Regions from separate parts of the Bacillus sp. VA13 genome, predicted to be linked through region 1. Evidence: riboswitches for the same ligand, from Rfam matches in the RefSeq annotation. Region 1 holds a riboswitch; the other holds the start of a gene.
What was found. Region 1 has a riboswitch for thiamine pyrophosphate ahead of tenA (thiaminase II). Riboswitches for the same ligand answer to the same signal wherever they lie in the genome.

Region 2: linked by a shared signal. The riboswitch ahead of thiC (phosphomethylpyrimidine synthase ThiC) and the one ahead of tenA (thiaminase II) in region 1 are both predicted to bind thiamine pyrophosphate.

The regions. Positions count from the first base shown of each region.
Region 1 covers NZ_JBVQPP010000003.1:333,773-341,466, forward strand. The annotation lists gene fabI (enoyl-ACP reductase FabI) at 1-493, opposite strand, end outside; gene thiD (bifunctional hydroxymethylpyrimidine kinase/phosphomethylpyrimidine kinase) at 630-1,445, opposite strand; gene thiF (thiazole biosynthesis adenylyltransferase ThiF) at 1,463-2,473, opposite strand; gene thiG (thiazole synthase) at 2,470-3,240, opposite strand; gene thiS (sulfur carrier protein ThiS) at 3,237-3,437, opposite strand; gene thiO (glycine oxidase ThiO) at 3,437-4,546, opposite strand; gene tenI (thiazole tautomerase TenI) at 4,530-5,147, opposite strand; gene tenA (thiaminase II) at 5,125-5,832, opposite strand; TPP riboswitch at 5,914-6,022, opposite strand; gene AC0C66_RS13700 (monovalent cation:proton antiporter family protein) at 6,084-7,694, opposite strand, start outside.
Region 2 covers NZ_JBVQPP010000003.1:623,980-631,673, reverse strand. The annotation lists tRNA gene AC0C66_RS15180 (tRNA-Leu) at 96-177, shown strand; gene spo0M (sporulation control protein Spo0M) at 270-1,046, opposite strand; gene AC0C66_RS15170 (hypothetical protein) at 1,186-1,389, shown strand; gene AC0C66_RS15165 (spore coat protein) at 1,442-1,660, opposite strand; gene AC0C66_RS15160 (Type 1 glutamine amidotransferase-like domain-containing protein) at 1,818-2,510, shown strand; TPP riboswitch at 2,579-2,686, shown strand; gene thiC (phosphomethylpyrimidine synthase ThiC) at 2,818-4,590, shown strand; partial or broken gene AC0C66_RS15150 (FbpB family small basic protein) at 4,722-4,920, shown strand; gene katA (catalase KatA) at 4,945-6,396, opposite strand; gene AC0C66_RS15140 (ABC transporter ATP-binding protein) at 6,805-7,572, shown strand; gene AC0C66_RS15135 (aliphatic sulfonate ABC transporter substrate-binding protein) at 7,590-7,694, shown strand, end outside.

The sequences.
Region 1 (7,694 bases):
TCGCTACACCCATGACGTTGTAGTTCGGCATCACAAGCTCTCCGCCAAGGTAAGTCAAAGTGACAATGCTTCCGCCTTCAGTCATCATTGGACGTGCCGCTTTCACAACTGCTGTCAGAGAGTATGAGCTGATGTTATGAGCCAAAAGGAAACCGTCACGATTTGTGTTTAAGTATTCGCCGACGAGCTCTTCTTTGTTGGCAAATGCGATACAGTGCGCGATACCGTGGATCACACCGACCTGCTCTTTAATGCTTGCGAAGCAAGTTTCGATTTCCGCGTCGTTTGTTACGTCGCAAGGAAGGATAATGGAATCATTGCGTTCTAGCGTTCCGGCAAGCTCGTGAACAGATTTCTCAAGGCGTTCTCCTGCGTATGTGAAAATCAAACGTGCACCCGCTTCGTGTAAAGAGCGCGCAATTCCCCACGCGATACTGCGTTTGTTGGCTACCCCCATCACAACAATGTTGCGGCCTTCAAGTGAAAAATTCATATGTATAAAGCCTCCTATATTTTATAAAGACATAGTATTAGTACCTGATCTTAATTCCTATCATATCATAACCTTGTCCAGATGAAAAGCGCATACGATGGACAAACGTGAAAGAGACCACCATCCGCTGGTGATCTCATTGGCTTGTTTTTAAGCTGTTTCGTTTAAAGGCGAAATGGTTTGTCGGCCCGTGTCCCGATCCGATGCCGAGCGTATTTTCCACCGCTTCGCGGACAAAGTTGGCCGCAACCTCGAATGCCTGATGGATGCTGTCTCCTTTAGCTGTTTGAGCCGTTAAAGCCGCAGCAAAGGTACAGCCCGTGCCATGCGTATGCTCCGTATCGATATAAGGATGGCTGATTTGCATAAACATGTTTCCATCAAAAAGAAGGTCAGTAATGTGATTGTCCTCAGGCTGGTGCCCGCCTTTGATAATCACATGCTGAGCTCCCATCTTTACGAGCTGCTCCGCTGCTTTTTTTCGGTCATCCAGCGAGCGGATTGTCATTCCTGTCAGCGTTTCTGCTTCCGGAACATTCGGCGTAATCGCGTAGCTCCTCGGTATGAGCAGCTCTTTTAAGGTAGCAACTGATTCATCGTGCAGCAAGGATGCACCGCCCTTTGCGATCATAACCGGATCAACAATCACACGGTTAAACCCGTACTCGTCAATTTTTCTCGCCACTTCTTCAATCATTTCGGCATTCCAGAGCATTCCCGTTTTTACGGCGTCCGGTTTCAAATCCTCGGCAACAGCGTCAATTTGCTGTCTCAGTGCCTCTACAGTCAGCGGATACACCCCATGGACGCCAAGCGTATTTTGGGCGGTTACCGCCGTAATCGCAGACATTCCGAAAACATCAAGCTCCTGAAAGGTTTTAATATCGGCCTGTATCCCTGCGCCGCCGCCTGAATCAGAGCCGGCGATTGTCAATGCTTTATATATACTCATACATTACACTCCTTTTATTACCCAATCCATTTATGATAAATAGATTTTGCCCGGGCAATATCATTTGTTCCATGGATCAATGCTCTGCCGTCCCGGAACAGCACCATTTTCATATCATCCGAGCGGCAGGAAATTAAATACGGGTTCGCGGCTACTTCAAGCCCTGCTTGCTTCAGCTGACCGGCAAGCCCTTCAAGATCCGCTTCTTTTGTAAAGGATGATCTGATTTGCACCGTGTTCCTGCCGCACAATACAGCCGCTTTTGTTTGGTTCTCATATGACAAAAACGGAAAATCCTTTGTGCCGCAGCTTGGGCATGCGTCATGTTTGAGACCCGCCGCTCTCACCTCTGACCGTTCGTTTTTCCACAAGTCAAAAGAGCGCAGCACTGGCTCGCACTCCTCTCCCGTCAGCAGCTTCAGCGCGTCTGTCACCTGAAAGATCGCTACCTGCAAAACAGCCGGACTGATGATGCCGGCTGTGTCACATGTCGCTCCGCCAATCGGAAGTGTATCGAGCAAGCAATGCAGGCAGGGGGTTGATCCCGGCACTACGGTAAAGGTGAGGCCGTAGCTCCCTACACAGGCGCCGTAGAGAAAAGGAATCCCTTCTTTGACCGCAGCATCATTTACGATCAGGCGGGTTTCAAAATTATCAGCCGCATCCACAATGATCGAAGCGCCCTTAATCAGCTCGAAGATATTTTCCGCTGTCACATCCATGACAAGGCCAGTCACATCGACATCGCTGTTAATCGAACGGAGACGATGCTCAGCAGCGGCCGCTTTCGGCATTTCTTTTTTGACATCATCTTCTGTATACAGCTGCTGGCGCTGGAGGTTGCTCCATTCAACGTAATCTCTGTCGGCAATTTTCACAGAGCCGACTCCTGCTCTGACCAGCATTTCAGCACTCGCTGTTCCAAGCGCGCCGGCGCCGATGATCACGGCGCGCGCTTCTTTCAATTTCTTCTGGCCGGCTGGGCCGATCGGAGCAAACAGCTCCTGTCTGGAGTACCTGTCCGTCATACAGGAAGACCTTCTCCCGGACTGCTTGCCGTTCCGTATTGCTTAAGCGGAATGCGCCCCGCCTCATAAGAAAGGCGCCCTGCTTCCACTGCGAGCTTCATGGCACGCGCCATTTTCACAGGATCATTCGCGCCTGATACAGCCGTATTGAGAAGTACGCCGTCCGCTCCAAGCTCCATTGCGTATGCCGCGTCTTTAGGCGATCCAATGCCGGCGTCCACGATGACCGGCACTTTTGTCTGTTCAATAATAAATGACAGATTCAAAGGATTTAAGATTCCTTGCCCCGATCCGATCGGAGATGCCCCCGGCATGATGGCATGCACGCCAAGCTCTTCCAGTTTTCTTGCCAGTACAACGTCATCCGACGTGTACGGGAGCACAATAAAGCCTTCTTCAAGAAGCTGTTCGGACGCTTTTAATGTCTCAACAGGATCAGGCAGCAAAGAACGGCTGCATCCGATGACTTCGACTTTAATCATGTCACAAAGCCCTGACGCTTTTGCCAATCTTGCAATCCGGACCGCTTCTTCAGCGGTGCTGGCGCCCGCTGTATTCGGCAGAAGCGTATATTTGGATAAATCAAGCTGTTCCAGAAAATTAGGCTGAGACGCTTCAAAGATGTTCATTCTCCGCACAGCAAATGTTAAAATATCAGACTCGGAAACGGCCACCGCTTCCTTTTGAATTTCAAACGATGGGTATTTCCCCGTGCCCAGCAACAATCTTGATTGAAATGATTTCCCGCCAATTGTTAACATGCTCATCCGCCTCCTACAAAATGGACAATTTCAATAACATCGCGATCACAAAGTTCAACCTCGTGATAATGTTCTTTGCCGATAATTTCTTTATTTCTTTCAACGATAACAATTTTATTTTCAAGCTGATAAGACGCCAGCAGGTCTTGAATTGTACCTGTGTCTTTTTCCCACTTCACGTCTTTACCGTTCAGCTGTAGCATCATATCTGAACCGCCTCCTTGCGATCAATTCGGAATGCGTGCAGCCAGTCTTGATTGACCTCTTTATTCATCATGAGATCACTGATCAAAGCGCCCGTTGCCGGAGCGAGCAGAATCCCATTTCTGAAATGGCCCGCCGCAAATAAAATACGGCTGTCCTCAGGGTGTCTGCCGATGTACGGTTTCCCATCCTTTGTTCCCGGCCGCAGTCCTGCCCAAAAACGATCCACCTTCATATTCTGAATGGCCGGCAGCATCGTTTTTGCTTTTTTCATTATCAATTCCAATCCGCCAAGATCCGGTGTTTCACTCCAGTCACCTGGCTTCATTGTCGCGCCGACAACCAGTCTGCCGCTTTTTCTCGGTACGATATAGCAATGGTCATGGTAAAGTGTTTTTATCAGCGGTATATCATCATTCCAAACAGACAGGCACTCCCCTTTTACAGGGAAAAATGAATTGTTCAGCCCAAGCTGTTTAAAAAACATTCCGCTCCACACCCCGCTGGCAACCACGACATGATCCGCCCATACGTTACCATTCGGCGTCTCGATGGACAGCGCTTCACCGTCATGGTCGACATGCAGGACAGGAGTATGCTCAAAAATCTCCGCCCCAAGCGCTTTCGCTGCTTTCGCATATGCCTTACAAACAAAATAAGGCTCAACATGCACATCATCTTGAATAAAGGCTGCCCCGAAAATGTCACCAGACGTATACGGCTCTTTTTCTAAAACTTCTTCTTTTGTATGCCAGCTGACAGAATCCAAGTCATCCATCTTCCTCAGCCGCTGCACGTCTTCTTCAGAAAACGCAAGCTTAAACATACCGCCGTTATGCTGTCTGATATCAATACCGGATAATGTGTAAAGCTCTTCTCCAAGACCTTTGTACAGACGCTGGCTGTGCATGGCAAAGTCAAAAAACGCGTCACGTTCCTCGCACTCGGCATGGGCGCCCAGCATTCCGGCAGCAGCACTTGTTGTTCTGCCGCCCATTGTTCCACTTTCAAACAATGCGATGTTTTTGTTTTCCTTTGCTAAATGATAAGCAATCGCGGAACCGATAATTCCGCCTCCAATGACAACTGCATCATAATGCCTTTTCATAGCGCATCTCCTTTAGCTTGCGGGAATATCGTCTGGCAGCTTCCAAAGGGTCAGCGGAAGAAAAAATTCCCGACATGACTGCAATACCGTCTGCTCCTGCTCGTTTTACGTCTCTTAATCTGTCCGGCGTCATTCCGCCGATCGCAATAACCGGGACGGAAATCCGCTGTTTGATATCTGACAGCAATGACACACCTCTGCCTTCAAGACCCTTTTTACAATCCGTTTCAAACACATGGCCGAACAACACGTAGTCAGCGTCTTCCTTTTCTGCTTGAACCGCTTCCTCAAGCGAATGCACCGACCGACCGATATGAAGGTGAGGAAATCTGGCTCTGACCTGCTTCGGCGAAAAGCTGCTGCTCGGCAGCTGCACGCGATGAATCGTAGAAAAAAGCGCAATATCCACCCGCCCATTCATGACCAGTTTTCGCTTATCAACACCGCCTTCGGAAATAAGCCCGAGCAGTTTCAAAATGTCGGCCGCCGATTTTGACCGTTCCCGAATGTGTATAAAATCAACTTCATTCCGAATAGCTATGATGGCTCTCGCTAACTCTTCAACCGGCTTGCAGTCATCAGTTATGGCGTGAAGCTCCAAATTCCTCCACCTCTTTTATGCCGCGGTCGGACCAGCCTTCTTTTCGATAGGCCATTCCCCAAAATTGATATTCATAGAAGCTGGAAATAACAAAATTCTCTTTCATCTTGGCGCGCACTTCATCCGTGCTGTTTTCCGCCAGCTCATCAAACCGATTGATTTGCTCTTCGACCTGCTGTCTGAACCAGTCACCGCCGTATGTGCCGATCCACTTCTGATAAATCGGATGCCCCGGATCACAATGCAGCAATTTCTCACCTACCTCGTAATAAAGCCAGTAGCATGGCAGCAGGGCAGCTAAGATCTCAGCAAAATTCCCGCTCAAAACCGAACGGTACATATGGGATGTATAAGAGTATGCCGTAGGAGACGGCTTAAACGCCTTACGCTCTTCCTCACTGATTTCCAACAGCTCCGCAAACTCGCGATGAAGCGCCATTTCCGCCTCATATGTACCTTGGGCGTGGCTTGCCATCCGTCCCGTTGTATAAAGGTCCTTCGCATAAGCGGCGCCAAACGATTGCACCTTCGCAAAATGCGTTAAATAATAAGAATCCTGAAGCACGTAGTATTTAAAACGGTCAATCGGAAGCGTTCCATTACCGATTCCCTGAACGAACGGATGGACAAAACTCCCCTCCCACCATTCTGCGGCTGCACTGCGGCATTCTTCTGAAAACTTCACACGTCATTCCCCCTGTCTGATAAATAAAAAAACCACTTTCCCGCAAGGAAAAGTGGTTTGGAATTGGCATAGTAAAATAACACAAATACCGCTCCACTTCCCTACGCAGGTCTGAACCTGTTCAAGTTATGAGGGTCTAAAAGTCACACTTTTATCTCAGCCCTTATGAAGGACACCCCTAGTGGTTATACGAATACATATTGAATTGTTCTGCACCTCTATATTAACACGAATCCCTATTTGGTCAAGGTTTATCCTTCTAATGTTTTCTTAAGCTCCGTTACGTACCCGCGAGATCCGGTAACAATTAAGCGGTCTCCCAGTTTCAGCCTTGTGTCCCCATGTGGAACGATGCTATCCACACCTCTGAAAATCCTGACAAAGATGACGTCGCCTGTTAAAGGGAATTCCCGCAAAATCACACCGTCGTAAGTGCTGTTTTCCATATTAATTTGATACAGCGAAGACTCCTGGTTCGTGAGAAGCCTCATGACTCCAGGCGCTTCTATCAGAGCGCGAAGCAGTGTTTTTGTTGACAACAGAATAGAAAAGATGCTGATTCCCTGCTCCTTCAGAGCTGCTTCATTCTCCGGTGATCCTACGCTGGCAATGATTCTTTCTGTGCCTTTTTCTTTTGCAAGTAATGCAATGTCCGCATTCATGTCTTCATTCCCTGTCGCAACAACGAGGATATCCGTATCAAAAATGCCGAGTGATTCAAGCGTCTCGTGTTCATAGTCAGAAATCGTTTCGACAGTAAATACTGATTCTGACAGCTTTTCCTCCGCATTCTCTTGGTATACGTGTACAACACGCACATCATACTCTTCCTCCGGCAGTTCAAGAGTAACAGGCAATGTCATTTGGTTTGCACCGATAAACGTAATCGTCTTTTTCTCCTCCGGCTGCTCCTCCCGTTTGTACAATTTTTTAAAGAAGACCGGCGAAAAAATACTGGCAATGACGGCTACTAACGTCAGCGCTCCTGACATATTTGCGCTGATCACGTGAAGCTGCTGGCCGATTGTCGCAGCGGCAATCACGAGCGAAAGCGTTGATGTCAGCAGGAAACCAGATGCCAAAACGGTTCGGTTATCATACCACTTCTTCAAGTACAGGACAGGAATGATTTTGCTGACTAACAGCGCCAAAAGCAGAAGTGGAATCATGATTAATATTTTCGGATCTTGGAAAAGGGTCCATATATCCAGCTTCACACCGACCATCACAAAGAAAATCGGAATTAAGAACCCGTAGCCGAATGAATCCAGCTGCTGAACAAGTTCTTTGTTTGGTGAAAGAAGGGAAACGAGAACCCCTGCTAAGAAAGCGCCGAGAATATTTTCTGCCCCAAGTGATTCAGACAGGGCAACGAGTACGATAATTAACGTAAAAATCGCGCGCGTTCCGATCTGGATCGTCCCTTTTGACATGGATTGAACAAAAGAGCGATGTTTGAAGACCCGGCCGAAAAAGTAAAGCACCACTCCGGCTGCAAACAGGATCATCAGAAGCCACATGTTTCCGCTGTCCTCTCCGTATAAAGAGGAAAAAACAGCAAGAAGAATCATCGTAGCCAAATCAGCAATAACAGCAACGAGCAAAATAATCTGCCCGATATTTGAATTCATGATTCGTTCTTCTTTTAACGTTGGAACGACAACGCCTAATGAAATCGTTGAAATAATAAGCGTCATTAAGAATGCATTTTCGATAAATCCTGCCAAGACGAACCCATAAGACAGCAGCAATGATAAAATAAAAATACCGCCAAAGATAATAGATGCCGCAGCAAACGTATTAGGCGCTTCTTTGCCGTTCGGCATAAGCTGCTTTTTCTTTCCTTTCTCAAACGATGAAAA
Region 2 (7,694 bases), 290 kb from region 1:
TTTTATATTTCCAAAAAAACTTTTTTGAAATACGTTGACACTTTGTAAGATCCATGATATATTTATATTCGTCGGTTAGATACGACGTAAAACTTGCCGGTGTGGCGGAATTGGCAGACGCGCACGACTCAAAATCGTGTTCCTTCTGGAGTGTCGGTTCGACCCCGACCACCGGTATACTTGAAAAAAACCTGTTTCTTATACAGAAACGGGTTTTTATTTTTTATCAAAGAAAAGGAGCCTATCTTAATTGAGGCTCCTTTTATCATTCACTCAGCGTATTGGTCTATGATCTCTTCTAGTACCTCTTTAAGCTCTTCTGCATCTTCAAGCTCTGATTGGCTGAAACGGACGCGTACAAGCTGTTCTCCGTCATTATACATCTCTTCCAGCCATCCTCGCAGGCCTCTTGCCCTGCGGTCGACTTCGAAAATGATTTCTAAACCATTTTCGTCTAAAAGGAAAATAAGCTCTAATTCCTCAAGCATCTGACGATAGTAGCCTGATGTCGGAATGAACTCAAATTCTTGAACGAACGGAAGGCGGCGTTGGAAGTAGGGCGCTTGTTCGCAGTCTGCTTCGTTAAGACGGAAACCTAGGTTTTCGATTGCTTCCAGCACACTTTCAATCCAAGGGTGCGCTTCAACGAAAATGCGGTCTTGGTCGGATTTATCGATACCGCCTTGTATATCAAGGTCTGTCACTACGGCGACCTCTACTTTCCCTACAGTAATCGGTGTATCAAGAGGGAGGGTGAATGAGAACGGAAATTGCTGCTCTTCTCCAGGCTGAATGGTGAATGAACCAGTGACCTGAAAAGAATGAATTGTAGCGTATTTCCGGTGTTCTTCATCGTCTTTTACAATGACGTACCGTGTGTTAAGCTGTAAATCAATATAGCGGATGTCCTGAGCGATTTTCCCGCCTTTGACATGGACAGTTCCCCGTACTTCTTCTCCTGGATAATATGCGTCTTTCTCTAAAATTGTATCTACTTTTGCAGCACCGATACCGGCACTTGCTGCGAGCTTCTTAAAAAATGACATGTTAGATCTTCCCCTTTTTCTTTTTCTCAACAGATATACGTAAGAAGGAAGAAAAAAGATTCATTTGATTCATACTTTTTACCTATTATTCGTCCGGCCTAGGGACAGACTAAGAATACTATTGAAAGCAAAGGAGCGGATTGAAATGGATAAAGAAAGTATGGTTGCTGATGAATTACACAGAATGTTTTTGGCTGGTGAGCTGCAAATCACGGTAGAGGAGGATATAAACAATATTTCCGAAAGGCTTAGAAACGGTGATCTCAGTTTAGACCGATTAAGCGGTGAAGACGCGTTTATAAAAGAAACGGTAAACGAGGCTTTAAGAAGAGTGGAGCAATAAAAGGGAGAGACGGGATCTGAAAGATGAGATTCCGTCTTTTTTTGTGACTTTGTTACAGTTCTCTGCAAGATAAAAGCAAATCGATTTGAAATGGCTTACTCAGGAGCCAGCCTTTTTCCATCAGAAGTTCAGATAGTTCCCCATGCAGATGAACAGCTGCATCTAATTGATCATGCAACGCTGTTCGGAGGTCGGGGTTTGCAGTTTCCGTTATTGCGACAGTGTACTTTTTAATGATGATTTGTATTGTCGTTAAGCAATCAAGAATCATTATAGGTATGATTGGGGTTGAAAAATCGTTCAATGCCTTCACCGCCTGTTAGTGGGTTTTATCTTTTAGATCTTCCTATTGAGAAGTATTTAGCCTTGTTTCATGGATTTATACAAAATGCTATAATGATTAACAAATTTTTTCGGGGAGTGGGATGATGAAACAGATTATTGCGATGGGCGGCGGGGGTTTTTCGATGGAACCGGAAAATTTGTCCCTCGATCAATATATCATCAATCAATCGGGACGGAAGTCGCCTCGCATTTGTTTTTTGCCGACGGCGAGCGGTGATTCCCAAAACTATATTCAGCGGTTTTATCATGCTTTTCAAACACTGGATTGTGTGCCGTCTCATTTATCCTTATTTAAGCCGCCGACAACAGACTTCATTTCTTTTGTTATGGAAAAGGACGTGATTTATGTTGGCGGGGGAAATACGCGGAATATGCTTGTGCTGTGGAAGGAATGGGGGCTGGATCTTATTCTCAGAGAGGCATGGAAGAACGGGGTGATTTTAGCTGGATTAAGTGCCGGTGCGATCTGCTGGTTTGAAGAAGGAGTGACAGATTCGGCAGGACCGCTGACAAGTATGAAAAGTTTAGGTTTTTTGCAAGGGAGCTTTTGTCCTCATTATGACGGTGAAAAGAACCGGAGGCCGATATACCATCAGTTGATATCTAACGAATTCTTGTGCGATGGCTATGCGGCGGACGATGGAGCGGCTCTCCATTTCATAAATGATCAGCTGTTTCAGACTGTGAGTTCAAGACCGGGTGCAAAGGCATATCGGGTGATGAGGGGTGAACATGAGATTTCTGAAATCCCGCTGCGGGCCAAATATTTGGGTTGAATTAGCTGAATATTTTCTATATTCCTCTTTTTTTTCGATTGGTTTTATGTTAAGATGAGTCCGAAATCAATAGTTACTGGGGGTGCCCGTTTTCGGGCTGAGAGAGAAGGTAAGCTTCTTAACCCTTTGGACCTGATCTGGTTCGTACCAGCGTGGGGAAGTAGAGGAATTGTTTTTATTATTGTCGTGCTGGGCAATAATATGTTTCTTTCTGACTGTAACCGGGTTCATTCACTTGAATCCGGTTTTTTGTGCTGGTTATGGGCTTGATTTTGTCCTTTCAAACGAGAGAGGGGAAGGATCAATGATGCAAAACGATTCAGTGCAGCAAGCCAACATTTCCATTATGTCGAGTTTTTCGGGGAGTAAGAAAATATACGTGGAGGGTTCTTCCTCGGACATCCAAGTGCCGATGAGGGAAATCGCCTTAAGTCCGACGACAGGATCGTTCGGCGAAGAGGAAAACGCGCCTGTGCGTGTCTATGATACAAGCGGACCGTATACGGACCCTGATGTGACCATTAATATTCAAGAAGGATTAAAGCCGCTCCGCCAAAAATGGATCACAGAGCGTAACGATGTGGAAGAATATGAAGGACGGACTATAAAACCAGAAGATAACGGTTATAAAAAGGCAATCCCAAACATAAGCTACCCAGAACTAAAGCGGAAACCGCTGCGGGCGAAAGCGGGTCAAAATGTCACCCAAATGCATTATGCTAAAAAGGGGATCATTACACCTGAGATGGAGTTTATCGCCATTCGCGAGCATGTATCTCCCGAATTTGTCAGAGATGAGGTAGCAAGCGGCCGGGCGATCATTCCTTCAAATATTAATCACCCTGAAAGTGAACCGATGATTATTGGCCGGAATTTCCATGTGAAGATTAATGCGAATATCGGGAATTCAGCGGTTACGTCATCAATTGAAGAAGAAGTGGAAAAAATGACGTGGGCCATCCGCTGGGGAGCGGATACGATGATGGATCTATCTACCGGTAAAGATATTCATACGACGCGTGAATGGATTATTCGCAATTGCCCTGTGCCTGTGGGAACTGTTCCGATTTATCAGGCGCTTGAAAAAGTAAACGGCGTAGCGGAGCATTTAACGTGGGAGATTTACCGTGATACGCTGATCGAGCAGGCAGAGCAGGGAGTGGATTATTTTACGATTCACGCGGGTGTTTTGTTGCGGTATGTCCCGCTAACCGCCAAACGGACAACAGGAATCGTGTCACGCGGGGGAGCGATTATGGCACAGTGGTGTCTGGCCCATCATCAGGAAAGCTTTTTGTATACTCATTTTGAAGAAATCTGTGAAATCATGAAAACGTATGATATTGCTTTTTCTCTTGGGGACGGGCTTCGCCCCGGATCAATCGCTGATGCCAATGACGAAGCGCAATTTGCTGAATTAGAGACCCTCGGAGAACTGACGCAAATTGCCTGGAAGCATGATGTTCAGGTGATGATTGAGGGACCGGGGCATGTGCCGATGCATAAAATCAAAGAGAACGTCGATAAACAAATGGACATTTGCAAAGAAGCGCCTTTTTACACATTGGGGCCGCTGACGACAGATATTGCGCCGGGCTATGACCATATTACTTCAGCGATCGGAGCGGCGATGATCGGCTGGTATGGGACAGCAATGCTTTGTTATGTAACGCCGAAGGAGCATTTGGGGCTGCCAAACCGTGATGATGTTCGTGAAGGGGTCATTACATATAAAATTGCTGCGCACGCAGCAGATCTTGCAAAAGGGCATCCCGGAGCGCAAATACGGGATGATGCGTTATCGAAAGCCCGCTTTGAATTCCGTTGGCGAGACCAGTTTAATTTATCTCTTGATCCAGAAAGAGCGCTTGAATATCATGATGAAACACTGCCGGCAGAAGGAGCAAAAACCGCTCACTTTTGTTCAATGTGCGGGCCGAAGTTTTGCAGCATGAGAATTTCTCAGGATATTCGGGATTATGCGAAGGATAAAAAGCTTAGTGAATGGGATGCCATTCAAGAGGGAATGAAAGAAAAAGCTGAAGAATTTGTGAATCAAGGCAGCAAGCTGTATAAATAATAGATTGACAGGCGAAATGGAATACGTTTTAATATAGCTAATAAATATTACCAGCATTTGCTGATCGGGACACCGAAGGCTCTTATCTTTTAGATAAGGGCCTTTTTTGTATGAAAAAGGAGGGATCATTGATGGGAATCAAAAAAGAGAAGGGGAGAAAACGATTTAGGAAGCGAAAAATATATGGGAATCAGATTTTGCCGCTTGATCTTCTGATTGAAAAAAATAAACGAGAGATTATGAACAGCGCGGAGCTTATGGAGGAAATTTATATGAAGATTGATAAGAAGCATACGGCAGTGCATAACTAAATATAAAAAAACCCGCTAATTACAGCGGGTTTTTACATTTCTATTAAGCATCTTTTTTAATCGGCAATCCAAGGCCTTCTGCCACGCGTTTTCCGTATTCAGGATCCGCTTTGTAGAAATGCTCGATTTGGCGAAGTTTGATTTCTTCTTTTTCTACCGGCTTCATGGCGTTTACGATATTTTCAACAAGGCGGGCACGCTCATCTTCGCTCATTAAACGATAGAGGTCACCGGCTTGTGTGTAGTGGTCGTTGTGATCGTAGCTTACGCTGTCAGCGATTCCTTGTACCGGATATGCTGCTTGTTTATCCTCAGGTGACTCTTTCGGACCGCCGAAGCTGTTAGGCTCGTAATAAACAGATCCGCCGCCGTTATTGTCAAAACGCATTTGTCCGTCACGCTGATAATTGTTCACTTCGTTGCGTGCGCGGTTGATTGGCAGTGCTTGATGGTTTGCACCGACACGGTAGCGGTGTGCATCATGATAAGCAAACAGCCGGCCTTGAAGCATTTTATCTGGAGAAACATCAATACCAGGCACGAGTGTTCCAGGTGAGAATGTCGCTTGTTCTACTTCTGCAAAGTAGTTTTCCGGATTTCTGTCTAGAACCATGCGTCCGACTTCGATTAACGGATAGTCTTTTTGAGACCAAACTTTTGTGACATCAAACGGATCGAAGCGATACGTATTTGCATCTTCTAAAGGCATGATTTGCACATATAGTTTCCATGCAGGGAAATCACCGTTTTCAATTGCGTTGAAAAGATCTTCTGTATGGTAATCAGGGTTTTCACCGGCAATTTTTGCTGCTGTATTGACATCAAGGTTTTTTACGCCTTGTTCTGTTTTAAAGTGATATTTAATCCATACGCCTTCGCCTTCGGCATTTGTCCATTTGAATGTATGGCTTCCGAAGCCGTGCATGTGGCGAAGTGTTGCAGGAATTCCGCGGTCTGACATCAGAATTGTCACTTGGTGCAGTGATTCTGGTGAAAGTGACCAGAAATCCCATATAGCTGTAGGGTTTTTCAAGTGTGTTTTTGGATCTCTTTTTTGTGTATGGATGAAATCAGGGAACTTAATCGCATCGCGGATGAAGAATACCGGTGTATTGTTACCGACGATGTCGTAGTTTCCTTCTTCAGTATAAAATTTAACAGCAAATCCGCGCGGGTCGCGAACGGTGTCAGCCGAGCCAAGTTCACCGGCAACTGTTGAGAAACGGATGAACAACGGTGTCCGTTTGCCGACTTCAGAAAGGAAAGCGGCTTTCGTGTATTTTGTTACATCATTTGTCACTTCAAAATATCCGTGTGCGCCTGCTCCTTTGGCGTGAACGACACGTTCAGGAACACGTTCTCTGTTGAAATGGGCCAATTTTTCGAGTAAATGTACATCTTGGATTAAAGTTGGTCCGCGAGAACCGGCAGTCATTGAATTTTGATTATCTCCAACCGGAGCGCCCCAGCTAGTTGTCAGTTTATTTGAACTCATGTCATCACCTCTTGAAATTTATAAGAACATAATATCATCTCTAAGTAAAAAGTCAATATTATTTTATAATTATTATAAAATAGTCATTTCTATTAAGGGATATAAAGTATTAAAAATGTTGATAAACCCTTGTCATAACAGCTTATAAGAGAGAAAAAGTTTTTTGAAGAAATGATTTTTTCTTCTCTATTTGCGAATCAAGCAGATTAAGTGATAAACAAGAATGCCAAAAATCTTGTTTGAAAAAAGAGTTGACACATCGGAATAGTTTGAATTAACATGATATTCAAACAAAAAACAATTGGGCAGCTGATCGGACCGCCGAAGGCTCTCATCTCTACAACGAACAGAGATGGGGGCCTTTTTGTTTTTGTAGAAGGCGGGGTTGGCAGAAAGAGAGGGATAAAAGTGGCTGTGACCATCAGCATCAAAAAAAAGACATTCGTTCAAGAGGGCCGCAAAACAACGGTCTTGGAGAACATTCAATTATCAATCGCACCAGGTGAATTTCTTACGCTCATCGGACCTAGCGGGTGCGGAAAAAGCACGCTGTTAAAGATTATTGCGGGGCTTGATTCAAATTATGACGGGAGTGTTGAAATTAACGGACGCAGCGTAACAGCTCCGGGTATTCAGCAAGGATTTATTTTTCAGGAGCACCGCCTCTTTCCATGGCTGACGGTTGAGCAGAATATTGCCGCCGATTTGAACTTGAAAGATCCAACAGTCAAACAGAAGGTGGATGAACTGATTGAGATTGTCAGATTGAAAGGATCGGAGAAAGCATACCCGCGCGAGCTGTCAGGCGGTATGTCACAAAGAGTCGCTATCGCACGGGCTCTTCTGCGGGAGCCTGAGGTCCTGCTTTTAGATGAACCGTTTGGTGCACTCGACGCTTTTACTAGAAAACACCTGCAGGACGTGTTGCTGGATATATGGAGGAGGAAAAAAACAACGATGATTCTCGTGACTCATGATATAGATGAATCTGTTTATTTAGGAAATGAGCTTGCGATCCTTAAGGCTAAACCGGGGAACATCCATAAGCTGATGCCCATTCATCTGGCGTATCCACGAAACCGGACGACTCCGGATTTCCAAGCGATCAGACAGAAAGTGCTGTCGGAATTCGAGAAAACGGAAGATCTAGAGTACGCTGAAGGATCAGGGATATAGAAAGGGCGGAAGCAGAAATGAAAAAAGGACTCATTGTATTGGTTACCGTTTTTTTTCTGCTGGCAGGCTGTGGAGCAAATGGAGCCAGCAGTGACAACAAACAATTGAAAGAAATTCGAATC